DNA from 3 places in the Paraglaciecola aquimarina genome. Region 2 is predicted to be linked to each of the others. Evidence: predicted binding sites of a transcription regulator. Region 2 holds the regulator's gene; each other region holds the start of a gene.
The links. Region 2 encodes sigma-54, which starts transcription at its own class of promoters, with help from an activator protein. Its sites were predicted from a motif close to GTTGGCACGNNNNTNGNNT; they were not measured.

Region 1: a site for sigma-54 is predicted at 1,901-1,919, ahead of RS130_RS20075 (DUF1707 and DUF2154 domain-containing protein). Genes of this name have one in related genera too.
Region 3: a site for sigma-54 is predicted at 4,969-4,987, ahead of RS130_RS15695 (kinase). Genes of this name have one in related genera too.

The regions. Positions count from the first base shown of each region.
Region 1 covers NZ_JAWDIO010000002.1:4,068,050-4,074,903, forward strand. The annotation lists gene RS130_RS20065 (response regulator transcription factor) at 1-317, shown strand, start outside; gene RS130_RS20070 (ATP-binding protein) at 322-1,701, shown strand; gene RS130_RS20075 (DUF1707 and DUF2154 domain-containing protein) at 1,967-2,617, shown strand; gene RS130_RS20080 (YfcL family protein) at 2,650-2,937, opposite strand; gene RS130_RS20085 (ATP-NAD kinase family protein) at 3,010-4,137, opposite strand; gene RS130_RS20090 (elongation factor P hydroxylase) at 4,130-4,690, opposite strand; gene RS130_RS20095 (acyl-CoA thioesterase) at 5,345-5,782, shown strand; gene RS130_RS20100 (hypothetical protein) at 5,883-6,824, shown strand; gene RS130_RS20105 (hypothetical protein) at 6,854-6,854, shown strand, end outside.
Region 2 covers NZ_JAWDIO010000002.1:241,235-248,088, reverse strand. The annotation lists gene RS130_RS01870 (HPr family phosphocarrier protein) at 172-447, opposite strand; partial or broken gene rapZ (RNase adapter RapZ) at 451-1,295, opposite strand; partial or broken gene RS130_RS01860 (PTS sugar transporter subunit IIA) at 1,296-1,738, opposite strand; gene hpf (ribosome hibernation promoting factor) at 1,760-2,047, opposite strand; gene RS130_RS01850 (RNA polymerase factor sigma-54) at 2,073-3,563, opposite strand; gene lptB (LPS export ABC transporter ATP-binding protein) at 3,617-4,342, opposite strand; gene lptA (lipopolysaccharide transport periplasmic protein LptA) at 4,342-4,890, opposite strand; gene lptC (LPS export ABC transporter periplasmic protein LptC) at 4,853-5,419, opposite strand; gene kdsC (3-deoxy-manno-octulosonate-8-phosphatase KdsC) at 5,416-5,970, opposite strand; gene RS130_RS01825 (KpsF/GutQ family sugar-phosphate isomerase) at 5,970-6,854, opposite strand, start outside.
Region 3 covers NZ_JAWDIO010000002.1:3,160,455-3,167,308, forward strand. The annotation lists partial or broken gene RS130_RS15680 (sugar phosphorylase) at 1-1,689, opposite strand, end outside; partial or broken gene RS130_RS15685 (glycosyltransferase family protein) at 1,718-2,945, opposite strand; gene RS130_RS15690 (HAD-IIB family hydrolase) at 2,987-3,808, opposite strand; gene RS130_RS15695 (kinase) at 3,805-4,689, opposite strand; molybdenum cofactor riboswitch at 4,964-5,132, shown strand; partial or broken gene moaA (GTP 3',8-cyclase MoaA) at 5,128-6,097, shown strand; gene mobA (molybdenum cofactor guanylyltransferase) at 6,108-6,710, shown strand; partial or broken gene moaB (molybdenum cofactor biosynthesis protein B) at 6,711-6,854, shown strand, end outside.

The sequences.
Region 1 (6,854 bases), 3.8 Mb from region 2:
CAGGTAAAGCACATCCGGTCATTGAAAAAGGTCCGATTAGCCTCGATACTTTAAGTGAAGAAGTCAGCATTAATGGTGCCTACATTGAACTCACCGCATATGAATATAAAGTGCTAGAGTACCTTTTGCTTAACCCGCAAAAAGTGGTTTCTAAAACAGAGTTGACAGAACACATTTACGACCAAGATTTTGATTTAGACAGCAATGTCATCGAAGTATTTGTCGGTCGCCTTCGTAAAAAAATTGATCCCGATGGCAAGATAAACCCAATAGAAACTCTGCGTGGCCGAGGTTATCGAATAAACAGAGCACTTTGAAGAGATGCAAAACCTTTCGTTACGCCTAAGAACGTTTGCAGCTGCCTTGCTCACATTGCTGATATTTATTCCGTTGGCTGCCTTTACCTTAGAAAAAGCTTTTAACAGTAGTTTGACCCAATCAATGTTGCAGCAACTCAGAGTGCAAAGCTTAAGTTTAATTTCTGAATTTGAGTTTGAAAACGGCAAAGTTGTGATGCCTGAACAACTGTACAACGACCAATTTAATTTGCCCGACTCTGGCCTATATGCCTTTATCCAAAGTGAAAAAGGGATTTTGTGGCAATCGTTATCCACTTTACATTGGCAGACGGCACCCACACTTAGCCGCCCCAATACAGGGGATGAACTATTTATTGAGCACTTTGATTTTAACGATGACTATTTCATTTATGCCTACACCGCCGAATTTGACAATGTGGACGATTACCAAGCGGTCAGTTTTACTATTCTGCAAGACAAAGCAATATTTAACGCTGAAAAACAAAAGTTCGCCAACACCCTGTGGAAGTGGCTAGCCTTAATGGCTATTTTATTGTTATTGCTATTGTTGATAAGTCTCAATGCCGCATTATTACCCATAAGTAAATTAAACAGGCAAATAGTTCAAGCTGAAAAAGGTCAACTAAAACGCATAGATCAGACTTATCCACCGGAACTTGAAACCCTGAAAACCAGCATAAACCACCTACTTGATTCCGAAGAGCAGCAACGAAGTCGTTACAAAAATAGCTTAAGTGATTTGGCCCATAGCTTAAAAACGCCCTTGGCAGTACTTTCGGGAAACAGCCAATTACCGCACGACGCTAAAGAGCCTATCCAGCAAATTGATCAGCAAATACAAAGGCAACTCAAAAGGGCCGCAGCGGGCGCTTCCAGCGCATTTGAAAGTGCAGTAGAAATCAAACCATTAGTCGAAAAATTGCTTAACGCCATGGCTAAAGTATACCTAGACAAAAATATCACGCTTCACTTTGAACAGCATCAGCACAGCATTTATCTACAAGCAGACACCACGGACGTGATGGAGATATTAGGAAACCTAGTCGATAACGCTTGTAAAGCGGCCAAACAAAAAGTGTTAGTTAGCACCTTTTCCATGTCGAATAAAATTGCCATTAGTGTTGAAGACGATGGTGCCGGAATTCCCGCCGACCAACGACAAGCGCTACTCAAAAGGGGCACCCGATTAGACAGCTACAAAGAGGGACAAGGTATTGGTATGGCAGTGGTCTCTGATTTAGTCGCAGCTTATCAAGGAAAGCTTGAAATTGATAAGAGTGAGTTGGGCGGAGCAAGAATCACCATCAGTTTTACTGTACCAACGCCAATAAATAAATGTACGCGCAGTGGGAATGTCCCAGCAGATTTTGCAACACGTTAACGGTATTTGAAAGGGCGTTATCGAGAGGTTCGGCTTATCCAGGATCCAGCTTAGTTACCAATGTGAATTGATATAATTCAATGGAATTGGCATTACTAACGGTTCGCAAAAAATCAATTAAAAACGCTAAAATATAGTATTTTTCGCTAAATACAACAGGATAGATTTTAGTAGATCATTGAATTCAATAGGTATTTTAAATGGCATGGTTAGTGCTTTTAACATTAAAGTTGAATACACGTTATATAAATTGATAGGAACCATTATGGCCGTAATTCTGGAAGATCGCCCCATCGAAAAAGTTCGTGAAGAAGTAATTGATACCCTAATTTATAATTACAGCCACGGGATCATTTCAGACCAAGCTTTTGAACGCCGACTAGATCAAGCGATGGAAAGCTCAAACCATCAACAAATTGTCGACTTAGCCAGAGATTTAGAGCAGCCTAAAGACACACAATACTCGGCCGAAAAAGAGCGTCAGTTCAACGTTAATTATTCACCCTCTACCTCTGACGAAACCGACACCATAGTCAATGTGCTAGGAGGCTCAACGCGCAGTGGTCAATGGAGTGTGCCTAAAGAGGTACGCATCATTACTATTCTAGGAGGGGCAGATATAGACTTTACTGACGCAATTTTTACTACGCCCAACGTAAGAGTACGGATATTTTGTTTACTCGGCGGAAATGACTTTTCGGTGCCAGAAAACGTCAACGTAGTTTCTAAGGCCTTTTGCGTATTGGGCGGCATTGACAACACGGCACCTTCTATTGCGTCTCGTCAAGCTCCTACCATTATTATCGAAGGATTTGTACTTTTGGGTGGCGTCGACATCAAAGTAAAACGCACTATCAAAGAAAAGTTTGTCGCTTTCGCTAACCAAATGAAAAGCATGTTTAATGATAAAACATAAAGCACCCAAGTTTGCCTCAGGTGCAGGTCAAACTAATTCAAGAAACTGTGCCACAAGTTCCAAACTTGAGTTTGATCATCACTGACCAATTCGTCGTTGGCAAAGGCTTGGCTCAAACTTGTGTGCATTAACTGATCTAACTGGCTGACTTTTGTCATATGCTGCACTTGACTTTGCCCTGCCATGACCGCGAAATGTCCTTGCAAATAACTGGCAATAAACAGTTCTTGATCACTGCCGTGTTCTACAACTGAATCTAAGTGTTTCTCTACCTTGTCAATAAACAACGTTAACTCAGGCTGCTCAATGGTTTCTAACAAAATATCTCCTAATTCTTGGCTTGTGCAATTGGTATTAGACTCTTACCCAGAGCATATTATATTAATTCCGTTTTATGTGAAATCTGCAACCGGATACAAAACTTGGTCACGATATCCGGTCACAACCGTCATTAATCCGGCTAGATTTTGATCCATAATTTTGTCTCCAGAGTCGACAATCAACGGTCGGCCTTGTAAGCCTGTTAATTTACTTTTAGTCGCCACTAACACGATATTCTCCTTGCCAAGTGCCGTTAAAAATTCAGGACTTAATTGTTGATTACCACGACCTAAAATATGACCTTGACCGCCAATTAAGGTGATAACAAGCTTACAATTTTGGCCTCGAGTAATTTGCAACAATTGTTCTGCCGTCACATCCTTGGCAATAAGTTGTTGATCTAAAAGAATATCAACACCGAGCAAGGTATTTTCGAGTTGCAGCTCTTGCATAACATAGTCGACAGTTGAACCCGAGCCCATTACAAACAGGCATGTAGGATTGTCTTCCATCAATTCAACAACATGAGCGGCGATATCGGCCAGCACTAATTCATCGGACTCTTTGCCGCCCATTTTAACCCCTTGGATGTAGGCTAGTTCAGTGGGTACATGCATTTCGCCGTAGTATTTAGCGCTGACTTTCCCTTGACGAAATAACGCTTCATCAATATCCATTACATCGCCCGTGTTGACGCTAACAATTTCCCCCTTCAGTACCTTTTCTAATACTCTGCCTGTTGCTTGAGGCGTCACAGCAAACACGCCGGAATGGATCTTACAGCCAGCGGGTATGCCCAGCACCGGTATTGACTGAGCGATGATATTGCAAACATTTCTAGCGGTGCCATCACCGCCAACAAACAACACTAAGTCCACTGAATGCTCTATCAGAGCCTGTGCTGTAGACTCGGTATCATCACTTTCGGTTTGTAATTTCGAAGCATGATAAACCACGGTATAGTCGAACCCCATCTGTGCAATAAGATCTTCCCCCATTTCACCGGCGGCGATATAAAAATGAACAAGATGTTTAATTGGTAGAATAAGCTGTAACCCAAGGCGTGTTTTATCAAGAGCCTTTTTCTCAGCCCCTAGTGCCATCGCTCGCTCTCGAATGTCGCGGCCGTCACTACCTTTTAAGGCCAATGCCCCGCCAATGCCAGCATAAGGATTAATAATTAGACCTAGTTTAAACATTCGTTATCGACTCTCTCTTTTCAGTCAAGTCAAAGCTAGCGACTGACAACTCACTAGTTTGATAAAAGTCTCTCAGTACCTGAATAAAACAGCCTGCTCGTGCTGGAAAACCATTTCTTAGGTAAACCAGCGCTTGCTCACGCACCGCGATTTGAAATGCCTTTCTATCAACCGGCGCACCATTTAAGTTATCTGTACTCACTTGAAAAGGTTTATTTGCAGCACAACAAAATGCCCACTCAATAGCTTGAGGTTTAACTTCTACTTTCTCAAACTCCGCTTGTTCTGCTTCACTACGCCCATCAGGACAATACCAATAACCGTAATCTTCTAGCAAACGCCTTTCCTTACCGGCAATACACCAGTGGGCAATTTCATGTAAAGCGCTGGCAAAATAACCATGGGCGAAAATAATGCGATGTTTGCCGTGAGACGTCTCGGCTGGAATATAAATAGGTTCATCCTGCCCTTTCATGAGTAGCGTATTTTCAGTGTCGCCGAAGGCTTGATTAAAGAGGGATATCAAATCCTGATATTTGTGAAGTTGCGACATGTTACTACTCGAAATCGACCTTTGCCGAATATAAAAAACGGGCTTTTAAGACTTTATGGAACCAAACCCAATAATACCATGGCAGCTAGATACAATACCATTGCATCTTAAATTTTGGCTACTCAAAATACGCTCAGGCTCTGCTTACTAGGGTTTACACTCAGCTCGCTGTCACTGAAAATAACAGGGCCTAGGCGTTAATTTTCCCCTTAATTATGCGCCTTGCCATGCTCGTTTACACTACCGCTGATTGAATACATATTAGGACTCAATGACAAAAGACTATTGTGTTCGCTACGAGTTTACGCCAAGCTTAGGGCTATTATTATTTAACCTGAGTTGTGGATAAGAAGTATCGCTTAAGTTAAGCAATATCGATATCATTCAATGGCTTAATATATTTTTGTTTAAATAACCTCAGCTAAATGTTACTCGCTAACGAAATTTTTCGTGGATCGTGTATAACAAGGCGGGTTGTTGTATGTCATAACGTGTTATTGCTAAACAATCCAACACCGCTAGATACAAAAAGAGCGTTATCCTGATGTTCTGGCTTATCCAGGATTCAGGTTAATTACTATACATTACCGTGCCGTACGTGGAAAATAACAGTAAAAACATCAACTTGTATTACAGTATATATATCAGACAATCATGACTTGGCTTTACCCTAACCCGTTCATAAAAACATGGCGTATTGAGGCAAAACATATTGACCATTATCAGCACGTCAATAATGTTGCCTATGTCACACAACTAGAAACCACTTCATGGGCCCACTCCAACCAGTTGGGGCTAACTATCGAACAATATCAAGGGATCGATAGAGGGATGGTCATTAGCCAACACCAGATAAATTACCTAGCCGCGGCCCACTATGGCGACGTCATTGATTGTGCAACCTGGATCACCCAATGTGATAAAAAATTAAAACTCACTAGGCAATTTCAGTTTATTCGAACAGCCGATCAAAAGACCTTACTTACAGCGCAAACAGACTTTATTTGTATTGTCCTTTCGTCAGGAAAACCTACTCGCATGCCAGCGCTTTTTGCTGACACCTATAGCGCCGCCCTCACCTTGACGTCATGACATGAGCCAAAGCAGGTCTCTACCCATAGGGAGATTGCAGCCCACAAGCAGATTCGTTAAGGTTAATTGTAGGATCCTTAACGAAGATACGTAACCACCAATGAAAAAATGGCTAGTTGTACTGACTGCGCTCTGCGTTTGCTCGATCTCCCTCAATATTTATTTATTGAGGCAAGGCAATATTCAGCAAGAGCTTGAGTTAACCCCTCCCATAAAACGTACTGCTTCCCTCAGCGCTACCAACATCGCACCAGCATTGGCTAGCACAGAGCCACTTTCAAAGCCCAATCATCGAGTAAGCGCAGGAAACGCCCTGCAACAAATTACCCAACTCAACCGTGACGATACGCTAGCACAAGCAAATCAGTTATTCGCCGAAAAGCGCTATCACGAACTGAGCGCTTTACTAACCACATACTTAAAACTATATCCTCAAGATATGGACTTTTTACTGCTGGAAGCTAAGGTAAAAGTCGAAACCGGTTTACTTAGCGACGCGCTAGCTCACTATTACACTCTGCTACGTTACCCTATGACCGCAACACAACAGGCTGAAATTGAAAACATCATTTCTAATACTAGCAGCAACACTATTGAACAACTGCAAACAACATATTCTAGGGAAGTGTTAGCCAAGTTTGTTGAACCTTTATTACAAATTGATCCCGAAAATAGATTGTACATAGTGTCATTAGCAAGAGCCTATGCAGAGCAATTTCAAGGTATGTTAATGGAAAATATTCTGGCCAGTTTGCCCTTTGAAGATCCGTCAGCCATGGCTATAAGGCACATTCTAGACTCGCAACAAGACACCTCTGAACAGAACATAACGCAAAAAGAGAGTGTTTTACCTCCTGTTGCTGATTACAGAGAAATAGCCTTACAACAGGTTGGCGATCAATATGTGGTCAATGCAGAACTTTCAAACAATCACCTTCAATTGCTGATAGATACTGGCGCGTCAATCACCGCAATTTCTAAACAATATTTCGCTAGCTTATCGAGCAGATTTAAAAAAATCCCATTGGTCGCTTTAACATAAACACGGCCAACGGTACCGTACTCGCCCCCA
Region 2 (6,854 bases):
TTGTGCGTCCACAGAGTCCATTGGGGCGGTAAATAAAATTGGCTGCTACAAAAGTTAGTCGTTCAAGCGGGAGGCATTATTTAGACTGCAATGATTATCGCAGATTGCCCTTGGTAGTGTGTAACTTCCGGGCACTAAGTGGAGGCGTTTTATGCATAGTGCTTAAATGGGCTACTCTTCTTCGTTAAAATACTTAGCAACTAAGTTTTCAACTGCATCTAGGGCTTCTTGAGCATCGGTTCCTTCACTGACTACTTTAACTTCTTCACCTTGGTGGCTTTCTAGCATCATTAAACCCAAAACGCTGTTAGCCGAGGCCTGTTTGTCGCCTTGATGTAAGGTTATTTCAGCATCGAATTTAGTCGATAGTTGTACTAATTGTGTGGCAGCGCGAGCGTGCAGTCCTAGCTTATTTACGATAAGCAGTGTCTTTTCTATCCTTGGCATAAGCTACTTATTTAATTCACGATGGCGTATTTGCACATCTGGGTGAGCATCGCTGAAATTCTTCGCTAAGGTTTCAGTGACATAAACTGAACGATGTTGGCCGCCAGTGCAACCAATGGCAACGGTGACATAACTGCGATTGTTGCGCTCTAAGTGGGGTAACCAAGTAGAAATGAGATTCTGAATTTGCCAAATAAATTTAGTCACTATGGGTTGTGAACCTAAAAATATTTGCACTGGGCTGTCTAGTCCGGTCAGGTGCTTTAAATCGGGCTCCCAATGAGGATTGGGCAAAAAGCGCCCATCAAATACATAATCAGCATCTTTGGGGATGCCATGCTTAAAACCAAATGATTCGAATACAAGTACCAGTCTAGAACTTTTTTACCTAAGATTCGCTCGCGAACAATCTCGGCCAACTGGTGTACCGACAGTTGGTCGGTGTCTAAGTATAGATCGGCACGCTCGGCAATAGGAGCCAGAAGCTGTCCTTCTGCTTGGATCGCAGCAGATAACGACTTGTTCTGTTTCGATAGAGGATGTAAGCGTCTGGTTTCACTAAAGCGTTTAATCAGAATGTCGTCGCTGGCATCTAAATAGAGTATGGTTAAATTCCAAGTAGCCGGGAGGTAGTCAAGGATCTCAACTAACTCATTGGTGTCTTTAGGTAAGTTTCGCACATCAATGCTAACAGCCACCTGATCATATTCGTCGACCACTGTATGGGTGAGTGTGGGTAACAAATTTACTGGAATATTGTCTACACAGTAGTAGCCAAGATCTTCTAGGGAGCGTAGCACCACAGATTTACCTGAGCCTGATCGTCCGCTGATAATTATGAGTTTCATTTAGCTCATTACCTCAAATAATTCCTGATTAGTTTTGGCGTCTCGTATTTGTTGCAAGGTGTCTTTGTTGGTTAATTTCTGTGCGATAGCAGATAACGTACCTAAGTGCTCACTTGCCTGTTCTTCTGGTACTAAAATAGCGATGAAAATATCAACAGGAAGGTTGTCTATTGCATCATAGGGAATAGGCGATTCGCTGGTGACGACTATTGCTAAAACGTTTTCAAGGCCTTTTAAGCGGCCATGAGGTAACGCAATACCGTTACCAATACCAGTGCTGCCCATTTTTTCTCTGGACATTAAACTCGCGAGTATTGTGCCTTGATCGATGTTAGTCACAACTTGAATGGCGGTTTGACTGATGAGTTCAAGTATTCTTTTTTACTACTGCCCTGAACTGCACAAAGTGTGCAGTCAGGATGGATAATGCTTTTTAATTCCATTACAGCCTCTAATGCTTGGTGTTAATGGCGTTTGACTTTTTCCTTATGTTTAATCACTTGACGATCAAGTTTATCGATTAAACCATCTATTGCTGCATACATATCTGAGTGCTCAGATGTTGCAAACACCTCTGATCCGCTGAGGTGAACGGTAGCTTCGGCTTTTTGATTCAGCTTCTCTACATTTAATATAACGTGCACATTATTAATGTGTTCAAAATGTCGCTCTAACTTAGTGAATTTAGTGTCTACATAGTTTCTTAAAGAATCTGTAATATCTACGTGATGACCAGTAAGGTTAATTTGCATATTGCCTATTCCTTCTAAATTTCGCCTACAACAGGCTTTTACGTTGGTTAGATGGGGGGATCAACAATGATTCCCGGTACTTTGCTATTGTCCGCCGTGCCACTTTAATACCTTGGTCGGCCAACAATTGAGCAATTTTACTGTCGCTTAGTGGTTTGCTAGGCTTTTCAGCAGCGACTAGTTTTTTGATCAATGCCCTTATGGCAGTTGATGAGCATTCTCCGCCTGCGTCTGTGGCTACATGGCTAGAGAAAAAATACTTAAGTTCAAAAATGCCTCGAGGTGTATGCATGTACTTCTGGGTGGTAACCCTTGAAATAGTTGACTCATGCATATCTACCATTTCCGCTACATCGTTTAACACCATTGGTTTCATCATTTCCGGGCCGTGCTCAAAAAAGCCCATTTGTTGCTGCACTATACAATTAGACACTTTAAGTAGCGTTTCGTTGCGGCTTTCCACACTTTTTATAAACCACTTAGCTTCTTGTAGATGAGATCGAATAAATTGGCCATCAGAACTGTTTTTAACGTTCTTGCTCATGGCTGCGTATTGTTGATTAACATTTAGTTTGGGCAGGCTGTCTGGGTTTAACTCTACGGCCCAGCGACCATTCTTTTTACTCACCGATACGTCTGGAATGACATATTCTGGCTCACCGGTTACAACCGCTGTGCCCGGGCGTGGATTTAAGGTTTGCAACAAGCGCATGGCTTCACGTAGTTCATCTTCTTTCAATCGAGTTTTACGCATGAGCGTACGATAGTCTTTACTACCAATTAGATCACAATAGTCGGTGATCAGCATTTTGGCTTCTTCAAGCCAAGGGGTGTCGGCAGCAAATTGCTTAAGCTGAATCAATAAACACTCTTGCGCGCTTCTGGCGCCAGAGCCAATAGGATCGAGCATTTGAATACGTTTTAGAACAACTTCTACTTCATCCAGTTCAATTTCTTCGTCATCCATACTCGCCAGTACTTCTTCAGTACTAATGGTTAGATAGCCGCCTTCATCGATCGAATCTATTATGGCTACGGCAATGGCTTGGTCTGTGTCACTGAAATGGGTTAGGCGTACTTGCCAAAGCAGATGATCTTGAATATTGTCGGTGGTTTCACCTTGGAATACTTGGTCGTCGTCCATTGCTGGGCCTGAGCTACTAGAGGTAGACGGGGCCGGTGCCGATGATGCGCTTAAATATTCATCCCAGGTACTGTCTAAAGGCAAATCTTCAGGAATATCATTGTTTTGTAAGGCATCACCAGACTCTATATTATCGACATTAACTTCCGCCGTGTCATTCGCACCATTTGCGTCATGATTGGTTTCTAATGCCTTGTCACCACCTGTATTATCTACTTGTTCATCAACTTCAAGCAGAGGGTTAGAATCAAGTGCTTCTTGTATCTCTGTTTGCAGGTCAAGTGTAGACAATTGCAGAAGCTTAATTGCTTGCTGCAACTGTGGTGTCATTGTGAGTTGTTGGCTAAATTTTAATTGTAAAGAGGGTTTCATTTACTTCTTATACTTATTTCTGTTGATATCAGCCGAGCTAATCGAAGGCCTAACTATAGCCTGAATTGCTCACCCAGGTATACATCTCTTACACGTTGATCACTTAAAACTTCTTCGGCAGTACCCGATGCTATCAGTTCACCATGGCTAACAATGTAAGCTTTTTCACATACGTCTAGCGTTTCCCGTACATTATGATCAGTAATTAATACACCAATTCCTCGATCACGCAAATGTTGAATGATTTTTTTTATGTCGTTTACTGAAATAGGGTCAACACCGGCGAAAGGTTCATCTAGTAAAATAAACTCAGGATCAGCTGCTAAAGCGCGAGCAATTTCTACTCGTCGGCGTTCACCACCAGACAAACTCATACCTAAGCTGTTGCGAATATGGTTGATATTAAACTCGTCGAGTAATGAATCGGCTTGTTGCTCTCTTTGTTCTTTAGATAGTTCCTTGCGCGTTTGCAATATCGCCATCAAGTTTTGATAAACCGTGAGTTTTCGGAATATAGAAGCTTCTTGAGGTAAATAACCAATGCCTTGGCGCGCACGAACATGCATCGGCTCTAACGTCAGTGCCTGTTGATCGATATAAATTTCACCTTTGTCTAGAGGAACTAGACCCACGATCATATAAAAAGTGGTCGTTTTGCCTGCGCCATTTGGACCCAATAAACCTACTATTTGTCCAGTTGAAACTTCTAGGCTGACATCCCGTACAACTTGCCGAGATTTATAAGATTTAGCTAAATGTGTGGCTTTTAATTGGGCCATTAAGGTTGTGATTCCTGTTGTTTGGCGGCGTTACTTTCAGAAGTAGATTCAGGTTGGAATATCGTGATAACACGGCCACTTTCTTGATTGTTACCTTGAGCGATAATTTGTTCAAGCTCCATATTAAACAATATTGAATTTCCTTTTACGCTGCTCGAGTTTTGCTCGATTAGTGCATCACCATCAAGTGACAATGAACGCGTGGCGCGTTTATACATAATTTGATTGGCTTTTGCTTTAACTGTGCTGCCATCTTCTTGTTGTTGTGAATATTCCGCTGGATTTCCGCTAGCAATGAAGACTTCTTTGCCTTCACCTAAACTGGCGTCAACCTGAACTTCGTCGGCTTTTACCATTAAGGTGCCTTGGCTAATTTGTACATTGCCTCGATATATTGCCTGTTTATTGATACCGTCACCTTCTTGATAATTGGAGGCAACTTTTATTGTTTTAGTAAAGTCTTCTTTGCCAGCAAAACTAGAGGCTGAGCTCAAGAAAACTAGGACTAAACTAGTTTTGAGGAGATGGCTGGTAAACGGTTTTAACATGATCTAATAACTCGTATCTTTGGGTTTCAAGGCTAACGGTAAAACCGTTGCTGTTAATGACATAATTCGGACCGACAATTTCTACAGCCTGATCTGAGGTCATGGTTTTGTCTATCAAGTTTATTTCGACAAATTGTGTGCGTATAATTTGCATATAACCATCGTCATTCAGACTTTTTATTTCTACATCGGTTTCAAATTGTAAGCGTTGGTCTTCATACAATGTACCTTCTTGGGCATTTACTTGCCATGGATGACGAGTTTGAGAATACAATAAATACTCTGGTCGCTTAAAAAGGGTGAAGCCCAGTAAATCGTAGTTTTCCATATACTCAGCAAATACTTGATGATTAATATTACCGGTTTTATCGTAAAGAGTGCTACGCATTTTCTTAGCTTGGTAGTTAGGGATCCATGCTTCTTCGGTTTGTGTTACTGGCAAGTCTTGTTCTTTTTTCAACCAACCCGGTAAGCTAAGGCTTAAGGCAAGTATAAATAATAGCGCGATACATATGGTTGTTCGGTTCATACGCTAGAGCCGTGGATGAGTTTTAATTGGTTGTTGGCTAGTAAAATTAAATCGCATAATTCTCGTACTGCACCAAATCCGCCTTTTGTTTGGGTAACGTAATCAGCATGCTGAGCAACATATGGATGACCATCTTGTACACAAACACTTAAATTTGCAGCGTTAAACATGCCTACATCTGGCATATCATCACCAATGGCCGCGGTTGCACTTACAGGTATAGCAAGCTTAGCTTGTAACTTTTGGAGAGCCGGTTGTTTGTCTTCACAGCCTTGTAAAATGTGCTTCACCCCTAAAGCTGTCATGCGATTTTCGACCATATTCGAACTACGTCCAGTGATGATGGCGACTTGTACGCCTATGTTCTGTAGCGCCTTTATGCCATATCCATCTTTAGTATGAAATGCTTTAAGTTCTTCGCCGTCTTGGCCCATGTAAATTCGGCCATCGGAAAAAACCCCATCTACGTCGCAAGCCAACAATTTAACGGCTTTTAGTTGCTGCATTAATACATGACTGATTGGGCCATAAGGCGTCTCGATAGAAGGCATTAGATGATGCCTGCTTGCAGTAATATTTGCATGTTGATTGCCCCTATAGGCTTGTTGTTAGCATCGGTGACAAACAAAGAGTTGATCTTGTGCTTTTGCATAAGTTGTAACACTTCGGCAGCTAGCATGTCTGGTGACGCTGTAATGCTGTTGCTAGTCATAATTGCTTGTATCGTGGTTTGGTGTACATCAATTTTGTTGTCGAGCACTCTGCGTAAGTCGCCATCGGTAAATATACCTAATAACTGGCCATTAGTATTAACTATTCCCGTCATGCCGAGTGCTTTTTTCGATATTTCAACCAGAGCTTGGCGCAGCGTCTGTTCAGGTGCAACTAGTGGCAAGCAATCCCCTTTAACCATAATGTCGTGTAATGACAAGAGTAGTTTCTTACCTAATGAGCCTCCTGGATGAGATAGAGCAAAGTCTTCAGAGGTAAACCCTCGTTCATCTAATAACGCCACCGCAAGCGCATCTCCCATTACCAAGGTGGCTGTGGTGCTAGAGGTGGGAGCTAAACCTAGAGAACAGGCTTCTTTTTCCACTTTGATACACAGGTTAATGTCTGCGTATTGACCTAAAGTAGATTTAGCGTTTGAGGTCATTGCTATGATTGGCACACCTAAGCGTTTTACTACCGGAATTAAGGCTAATAACTCAGCTGTATCTCCGGAATTGGAAATGGCGAGTAGAATGTCTTGCTCGGTCAACATGCCTAAGTCACCGTGGTTGGCTTCTGCTGGGTGCATGAAAAAAGCTGGCGTGCCGGTGCTCGCAAGCGTCGCTGAAATTTTATTGCCTATGTGCCCAGACTTCCCCATGCCGCACACAATGACTTTACCTTTGCAGGACAACATGAGCTTGCAAGCTTGTTCAAAAGACTC
Region 3 (6,854 bases), 2.9 Mb from region 2:
AAAGTTTGCTTGGTTATCAAATCGGTCCAATTATCGGTTCCGATAAGATTTAAGTCACTGTAACGCATAGTTTGTGGCTCTGTTGACATATTATGGATACAAAAAATACTTTGCCTACGGTTCAAACTCTGACGCCAAAAGCCAAACAGTTGCTCCCCAAGTTGCAATGTGAACTGTGTTGCATTTGGATGGAATGCAGCCTGTGACTTACGAATGTTCAGTAACTCCCGCATTCTGCTAAGCACTTTTGCATGCTGACTTTCTGGTGTATCTAACGCTTTTTTCAGTACGTCATAATCCCACTTATGACGATTGATGGAAGCGGTTTTGACTGGTATTTTTGACCTTTTCATAATCGTTGCCCGTTCCAAGTAAACTATGAATATATAATCCTGGTATGCCTTCTAAGCCAAACATCACTGCGTGGGCACATATGAAGCGCTCTAATCCCCATTTATCTGGGCCTTTTACTGTCCCTTGTAAAGCATCATATAGGGCAATGTTAATTTCATAGGCTTTCTGTTCACCTGTTTCTGCTTGACGCCAAGAGATCCTACCTCCGAAATTTTGCATAGTGTTGACCAAAGTAGTGAGCTCTTTGTCTGCTAACAATCCCTCAGCTGGCCTTAGCCCTATGCCATCATGTGATGCTATGAAGTTGAAGAAAAATGTACCATTCTGAGCGGGGGGCATACTGCATAGCCAAGCTTTCAAATGTTTACATGATCCAGTAACCAGTGAGTTGACTAACAGTGGAGGTAGGGAAAAATTGTATATACCGTGGGCTTCATTAGCATTTCCAAAATAGGTTAAATTCTGCCTATTAGGAATGTTTGTCTCGGTAATGATTACCGCATCATTTACAGCATGTTCAATCAAGGTGCGCAATAATCGCACGGCTTCGTGGGTTTGCTCTAAGTTGATACAACTAGTACCTAACTCTTTCCATAAAAATGCGACGGCATCTAATCGAAATATGCGTATACCAGCATCTAAATACTGACGAATGATAGAAACAAAGGTGTCTAGAACATTAGGATTGGTAAAATCAAAATCAACTTGGTCGTGACTAAAGGTGCACCAAACGTATTGTTCACCATTGGCGGTGACGGTTAGGCGCAGTAAATCGGATGTTCGTGGTCGCACAACCTTACTAACATCCGTATCCGGCGTGGCCGTGTAGAAAAAATCGTGCCCTTGGCCTTCGCCTTTTATAAAGTTAGAAAACCAAGCGCTACGAGATGAGCAATGGTTAATCACCACATCTGACATCAGTCTATAGTCTTTGGTAATAGCTTCAATATCTTGCCAATTTCCTAACGATTCATTGACACTAGAGTAGTCAATTACTGAAAACCCGTCGTCTGAACTATAAGGAAAAAACGGTAAGATATGCACACTGTTGATGGCATCCTGACAATATTCATTGAGGAATGTGTGCAAAGTATGCAGCGGTTTCTCCTCTGCTTTTTCTATACTGTCACCATAGGTAATCAACAAAACGTCTTGTTGATCCCAATTGTTATGGTGGGGTTTGGGTTCGAGTATGTGTTCTGGCTTATGAATTCTCATACTTGCCAGCAACTGCTCTGACAACGCTTTAATTGAGATATTTAAATCTACCCCTTGATAGATTACATCTAAGTGATGCTCAACTTTAACGCTTAGTTGTTCAAAAATGGAAGACATACTTTAACCCTTATTGTTTAACGTTTACTTATTCTTGTTTAAATTCTTCGTAGTCTTGCTCTACTGCATCTTTAAGTTGTTCCAGTATATCTGGAATGGCACTTACCACTCGATTCCAGCTTGGAATAAATGGGGTTTCCATTGGGTGGTCTAAGAAGCTTTCACCGGCTTTCATGATATTTTCAGCAAAGAGTTCTACGGCTTTCTCTTCGCTATGAATGTCGACCTTGAGGCCATTCATCATTGCATCGTTGTTGTAGGTTTCAACAAAGTCTAATGCTATACGATAGTAGGTTGCTTTAAGTGAACGGAAGGATTCGGTAGAAAAGGTTTCGCCTTGCGTCGCCAGTTTTCGAATCAGGGCCTTGGTTATATCGATAGACATTTTAGATAAGCCACCTTGATCATTGTCAGCAGATAAATCTTGATGTTTATGATCGTAATTCTTGGCAATATCAGCCTTAGCATAATCGATTATTAGAGTAGTTTCGTTGCATCTCTGATAACACACCAATTTCTAATCCCCAGTCACTTGGAATACGAATGTCATTTAATACGTCTCGTCTAAATGAAAACTCGCCAGCTAGAGGGTATCTGAAGCTGTCCATGTACTCTAAGTAATCGTTATGTCCGACTACTTTTTGCAATGCTCTAATAAGTGGGGTAACCAGTAGACGGGAAACTCGACCATTAATCTTTCCATCTGCAACGCGCGCATAATATCCTTTACAAAATTCATAATTAAACTGTGGGTTAGCTACAGGGTAAATCAGTCGGGCTAATAGACCTCTATCGTAAGTTAAAATGTCGCAATCATGTAATGCTACTGACTCAGCCTTACCAGTCGCCAATACATAACCCATGCAATACCAGACGTTGCGTCCTTTACCTAACTCTTTAGGGGCTAGGCCCAATGCTTCCAATTTTGCATCTAATGCCTGTAATCTAGGCCCTTCATTCCATAGGATCCTGTGATCTTGAGGTAATTTTCCGAAAAATTTTAGCGCATGTTGATATTGGGCTTGATCTGCTCTGTCTAGACCTATCACTATTTGAGATAGGTAGGGGACACCACTAATATGCTCGATAATATTGGGTAAAGCTTCCCCCTCTAACTCAGAGAATAATGAGGGGAGTATTAACGCCATTGGTCGTTTTTTTGAGAAGGATAAAAGTTCCTGCTCTAGTTCCTCGGTAGGACGCTCAGATAAATTGTGTAATGTTGTGACTATGCCATTTTGGTAAAAATCAGCCATGTTGTCTCCATTGATAAATCTAAAATTAGTAATAACCTAAGTTACTGCTTGAATAAAATTGCTTCGATACATTCAGCCCATCCAGTCGGTCCAAAGTTATGACTGGTAATGACCTTGTTGGTGCGTTTTAACTCCGGTGGCGGTGTCGTTGGTGATAATATGCGTATAGCTAAACTTGCCACTTCTAGCATAGCTACATCATTTTGTCCGTCGCCTAAGGCAATAGAGTCGCATTGTTTATCGGGATGTTGCTTTTGGTATTCATTTAGTAGCCATGTTAGGGCTTGTCCTTTATCGCTATAACCTGACACATGTAAAAAGCGACCACCTTGCAACGGTGTGGCGCCTGCCTCTTCAAGGGCATGAATAAATAACGTTTTAGACGCTTGATCGCCAAGCCAATTAACTGGCTCACCATATTCTCTAGTGGCGGCTAATTCTGCGTCGTGTTCGGACAAGCCAGTGACTTCACTAATTCGTTTTACGCTCATTCTAGAAAAGTGCTCAAACTCTTCAGAGAATGCAGCTTGTAAAGTATCCAGTACGCCAACCCAATGTTCAACTCGAGGTGAAAATTCTTTAAGCCAGTACCCGGATTTTTCTATTGTGCCAATCGGTTGTTGCGGGAAAAAATGGGTGGGAATATAAATAGCCGCTCCGTTTTCAACAATAAAAGGGGTCGTCAGCTTTAACGCTCCTCTAATTTCCACCAGTTCAGCAAAGGTTTTACTGGTATTAGGAATAACAGGAATTCCTTCTTGTTGCAATTTATCAAGAATCGATACCACTGGTGCAAAACTATATGAATGGTGGTCAAGTAAGGTGCCATCTAAATCCGTAAAAATGATATGTTGTTTTTTCATTGTTGACCTTTTCTTTGGTAGCTAATTATTGCTCTAGAAGAGTCTAAGGTGAATAAGTGGTCGCATGTATTTGGTAACGTTTTAAAGCTATGTTCCGTTAAACGTTGGTAATACTGTATAAAGTCCTTAATTTCAGCTGGGCTCATTACGCCACTTGTTACTTTTCCGGCTAATTTTTCTACTAGTTTTTGCTCTTGCTCTAAACGCCAAGCATAAACATCGGCAAAAGACGGGGCTTCAAACATAACCCACAAATTCATATACTCATACAAAGGTTGGTAGTCACGTTTTAAAATTGAGTTCACATACCTACGCCAAACTAGTTGCTTATCTTGAATGGCTTCCAGTTCATTCACTGGCATGGTCAATTCACTCTCGTCTTGCCCATTAACTCCCCAACACCACCCTTCAAATATCACCACGTCTACTTGTCTATCTATTACTGTCCACTCCTCCGTCGGGAATGGGTTATCCGTTGCTTTATTAAAACGAGGTATCGTAACTGACTGGGTTTGTTGTTGTAACTTCTGTAATGCTTGTTTAATAAGGTAGGTATCATGCGTACCGGGCACGCCTCTAGTTTTAAATAGCGGGTGTATGTCTGTCGCTAACGTTTCTCTGTCGGCTTGACTAAAATAGAAGTCATCTAGTGACATAACAACGACAGATAAGTTATGTTCAGATTGTAAATATACTTGTAAGAACTCAGATAATGTCGACTTTCCCGACCCCTGACAACCATTGATGCCTACAAAGTAGGGGATGCTTGCACTTTTTTGGTGCGAAAATATTTTATTCGCCAAAGGGATATAAAAATCATTGGCTATCGTTGCGAAGGCCTTTGGCAGCTTATGATCACGGATAAAAGTTTCTGTTAACATATGTTTAATTTCCTATTTTAGTCCTTTGTATTAGCCTGCTTTTTGGCCAAAAATTCCTTAAGGTACCTATAATGGTTCAACTTATATGCCAAGAATAATTAATTTACCTTAATACAAAGTGTTTTAGGTTACAACGAGGTAAAAAAGCCGTCTTGTCGAAGCGGTTTTTTGTGAGACTGTGCTGCTAAAGCGTTAAACATCCATAGGGTTTTACATTACTCCTTAGCAATTATGTGATACAAATATATACCAAGGCCATTCAATTGTTTTGTATGGTTATTTAAAACTCCGAGCCAATTGACCTAATTCACATAGAGATGGTGTTTTGGCCGTAAACTTATTGCTTATTAAGTTTACCTGGGTTGTAAGAGAAATCGAGCAGCCTCCCGTAAACACCGAATGGTTGGTGTTTAAATTTGGAAAGGTGTTAAACACAGTATGTTAGAAGATAAATTTGGACGCCGTTTCCACTATTTAAGGCTGTCTATCACAGACGTGTGCAATTTTCGATGCGACTATTGCCTGCCAGACGGTTATGCATGTGATACTGATAGAAATTTTCTGTCAGTGAAAGAAATAAAAACCTTAGTAAATGGGTTTGCGGCCTTAGGCACCAGCAAAGTCAGAATTACAGGCGGTGAACCTTCGCTGCGCAAAGATCTTACTGAAATCATAGCAAACTGTGCTAATACGCCTTAGTATTGAGCATGTGGCTATGACGACCAATGGTTACAAGTTAGAAACTGATATTGACCGTTGGGTCGCAGCAGGCCTTAACTCACTAAATGTGAGTATCGACAGTTTAGATCCTCGTATGTTTCAATCAATTACTGGTTATGACGCGTTAAACTCTATTTTAGTTGGCATTAACAAGGCGCTTGCTTTAGGCGTAACCGTTAAAGTGAACGTAGTTTTAATGAAACAATACAATGGCTCCGAGTTTAATCAGTTCTTAGCTTGGGTTAAATCTACCCCTATTAGTTTGCGGTTTATCGAGTTGATGCAAACTGGAGACAACCTTAATTTCTTCAAACAAAATCACATTTCTGGATTACCTCTCAAAGAACAATTACTCGAAAATGGCTGGAGTCAACTTATAAGAAGCAGAACTGCTGGTCCAGCCCAAGAGTTTTATCACCCCGATTCTGAGGGAAGAATTGGTTTGATCATGCCTTACAGTAATGATTTTTGCGTAACGTGTAATCGACTTAGGGTATCTGCCGTAGGCAAATTGCATCTGTGCTTATTTGCAGATAAAGGTTTAGATATTAGGCAGACATTAGAGTCAGCAGATAGCAGAGCATTGCAGCAACAACTCACTCATTTACTTTCAAATAAAGAAGCCACCCATTGGTTGCAAGATGGTTATACCGGTGGCACCAAACATTTGGCTATGTTAGGCGGTTAAGGGTGAATTTATGTTAGCTGGGGTGGTACTGGCTGGAGGTCAGTCTAGCAGGATGGGGCAAGACAAGAGTTTACTTGCTTTACCCAACTCTGCACTAACCTTACTTAACAATTGCCAACTACTTTTAAGTCATTTAGAGCAAGTTGAAGTATGGGTAAGTGGTGTGCAACATCAAAATGGGATAAGAGATATCTATCCTAATTGTGGACCTTTATCAGGTATCCACGCGGTGCTTAATTATTTGCATAAGGCTAGACCCGACATAAACGAAATGTTGTTCGTACCGGTAGATATGCCTGCGCTTACGGTTGACGAGCTAGAGTGTTTAATTATTGAAGGTCGAGAAAAGAGCGTCATCTGTAGCTTTGAACATCATCAATTTCCCATCTATATACCCAAAAATGAAGAATTGTTAAGTTATTTAGATGGCCATTTATCTACCAACTATAGAGCGAATAGTACCATTAAAAATAAACAACTATCGATGAGACATATCTTGACGCTTTTTTCTGCCAATCAAATACCAGTAAAAAATTTTTCTACACTTATTAATATTAATACTCCTCAACAATGGCAAGCCCATTATGAGTCTCTAACCATTAAAGGTAAATAAATGGCCTCACAAATTTCTACGGATAAACAAATACTTAAAGTAGCTGTGCTGACTGTGTCAGATACACGGACGGAAGAAAATGATACCTCTGGGCAGTATTTGGCTGCTGCAGCCACCGAAGATGGCCACCAAGTACAGGCAAGA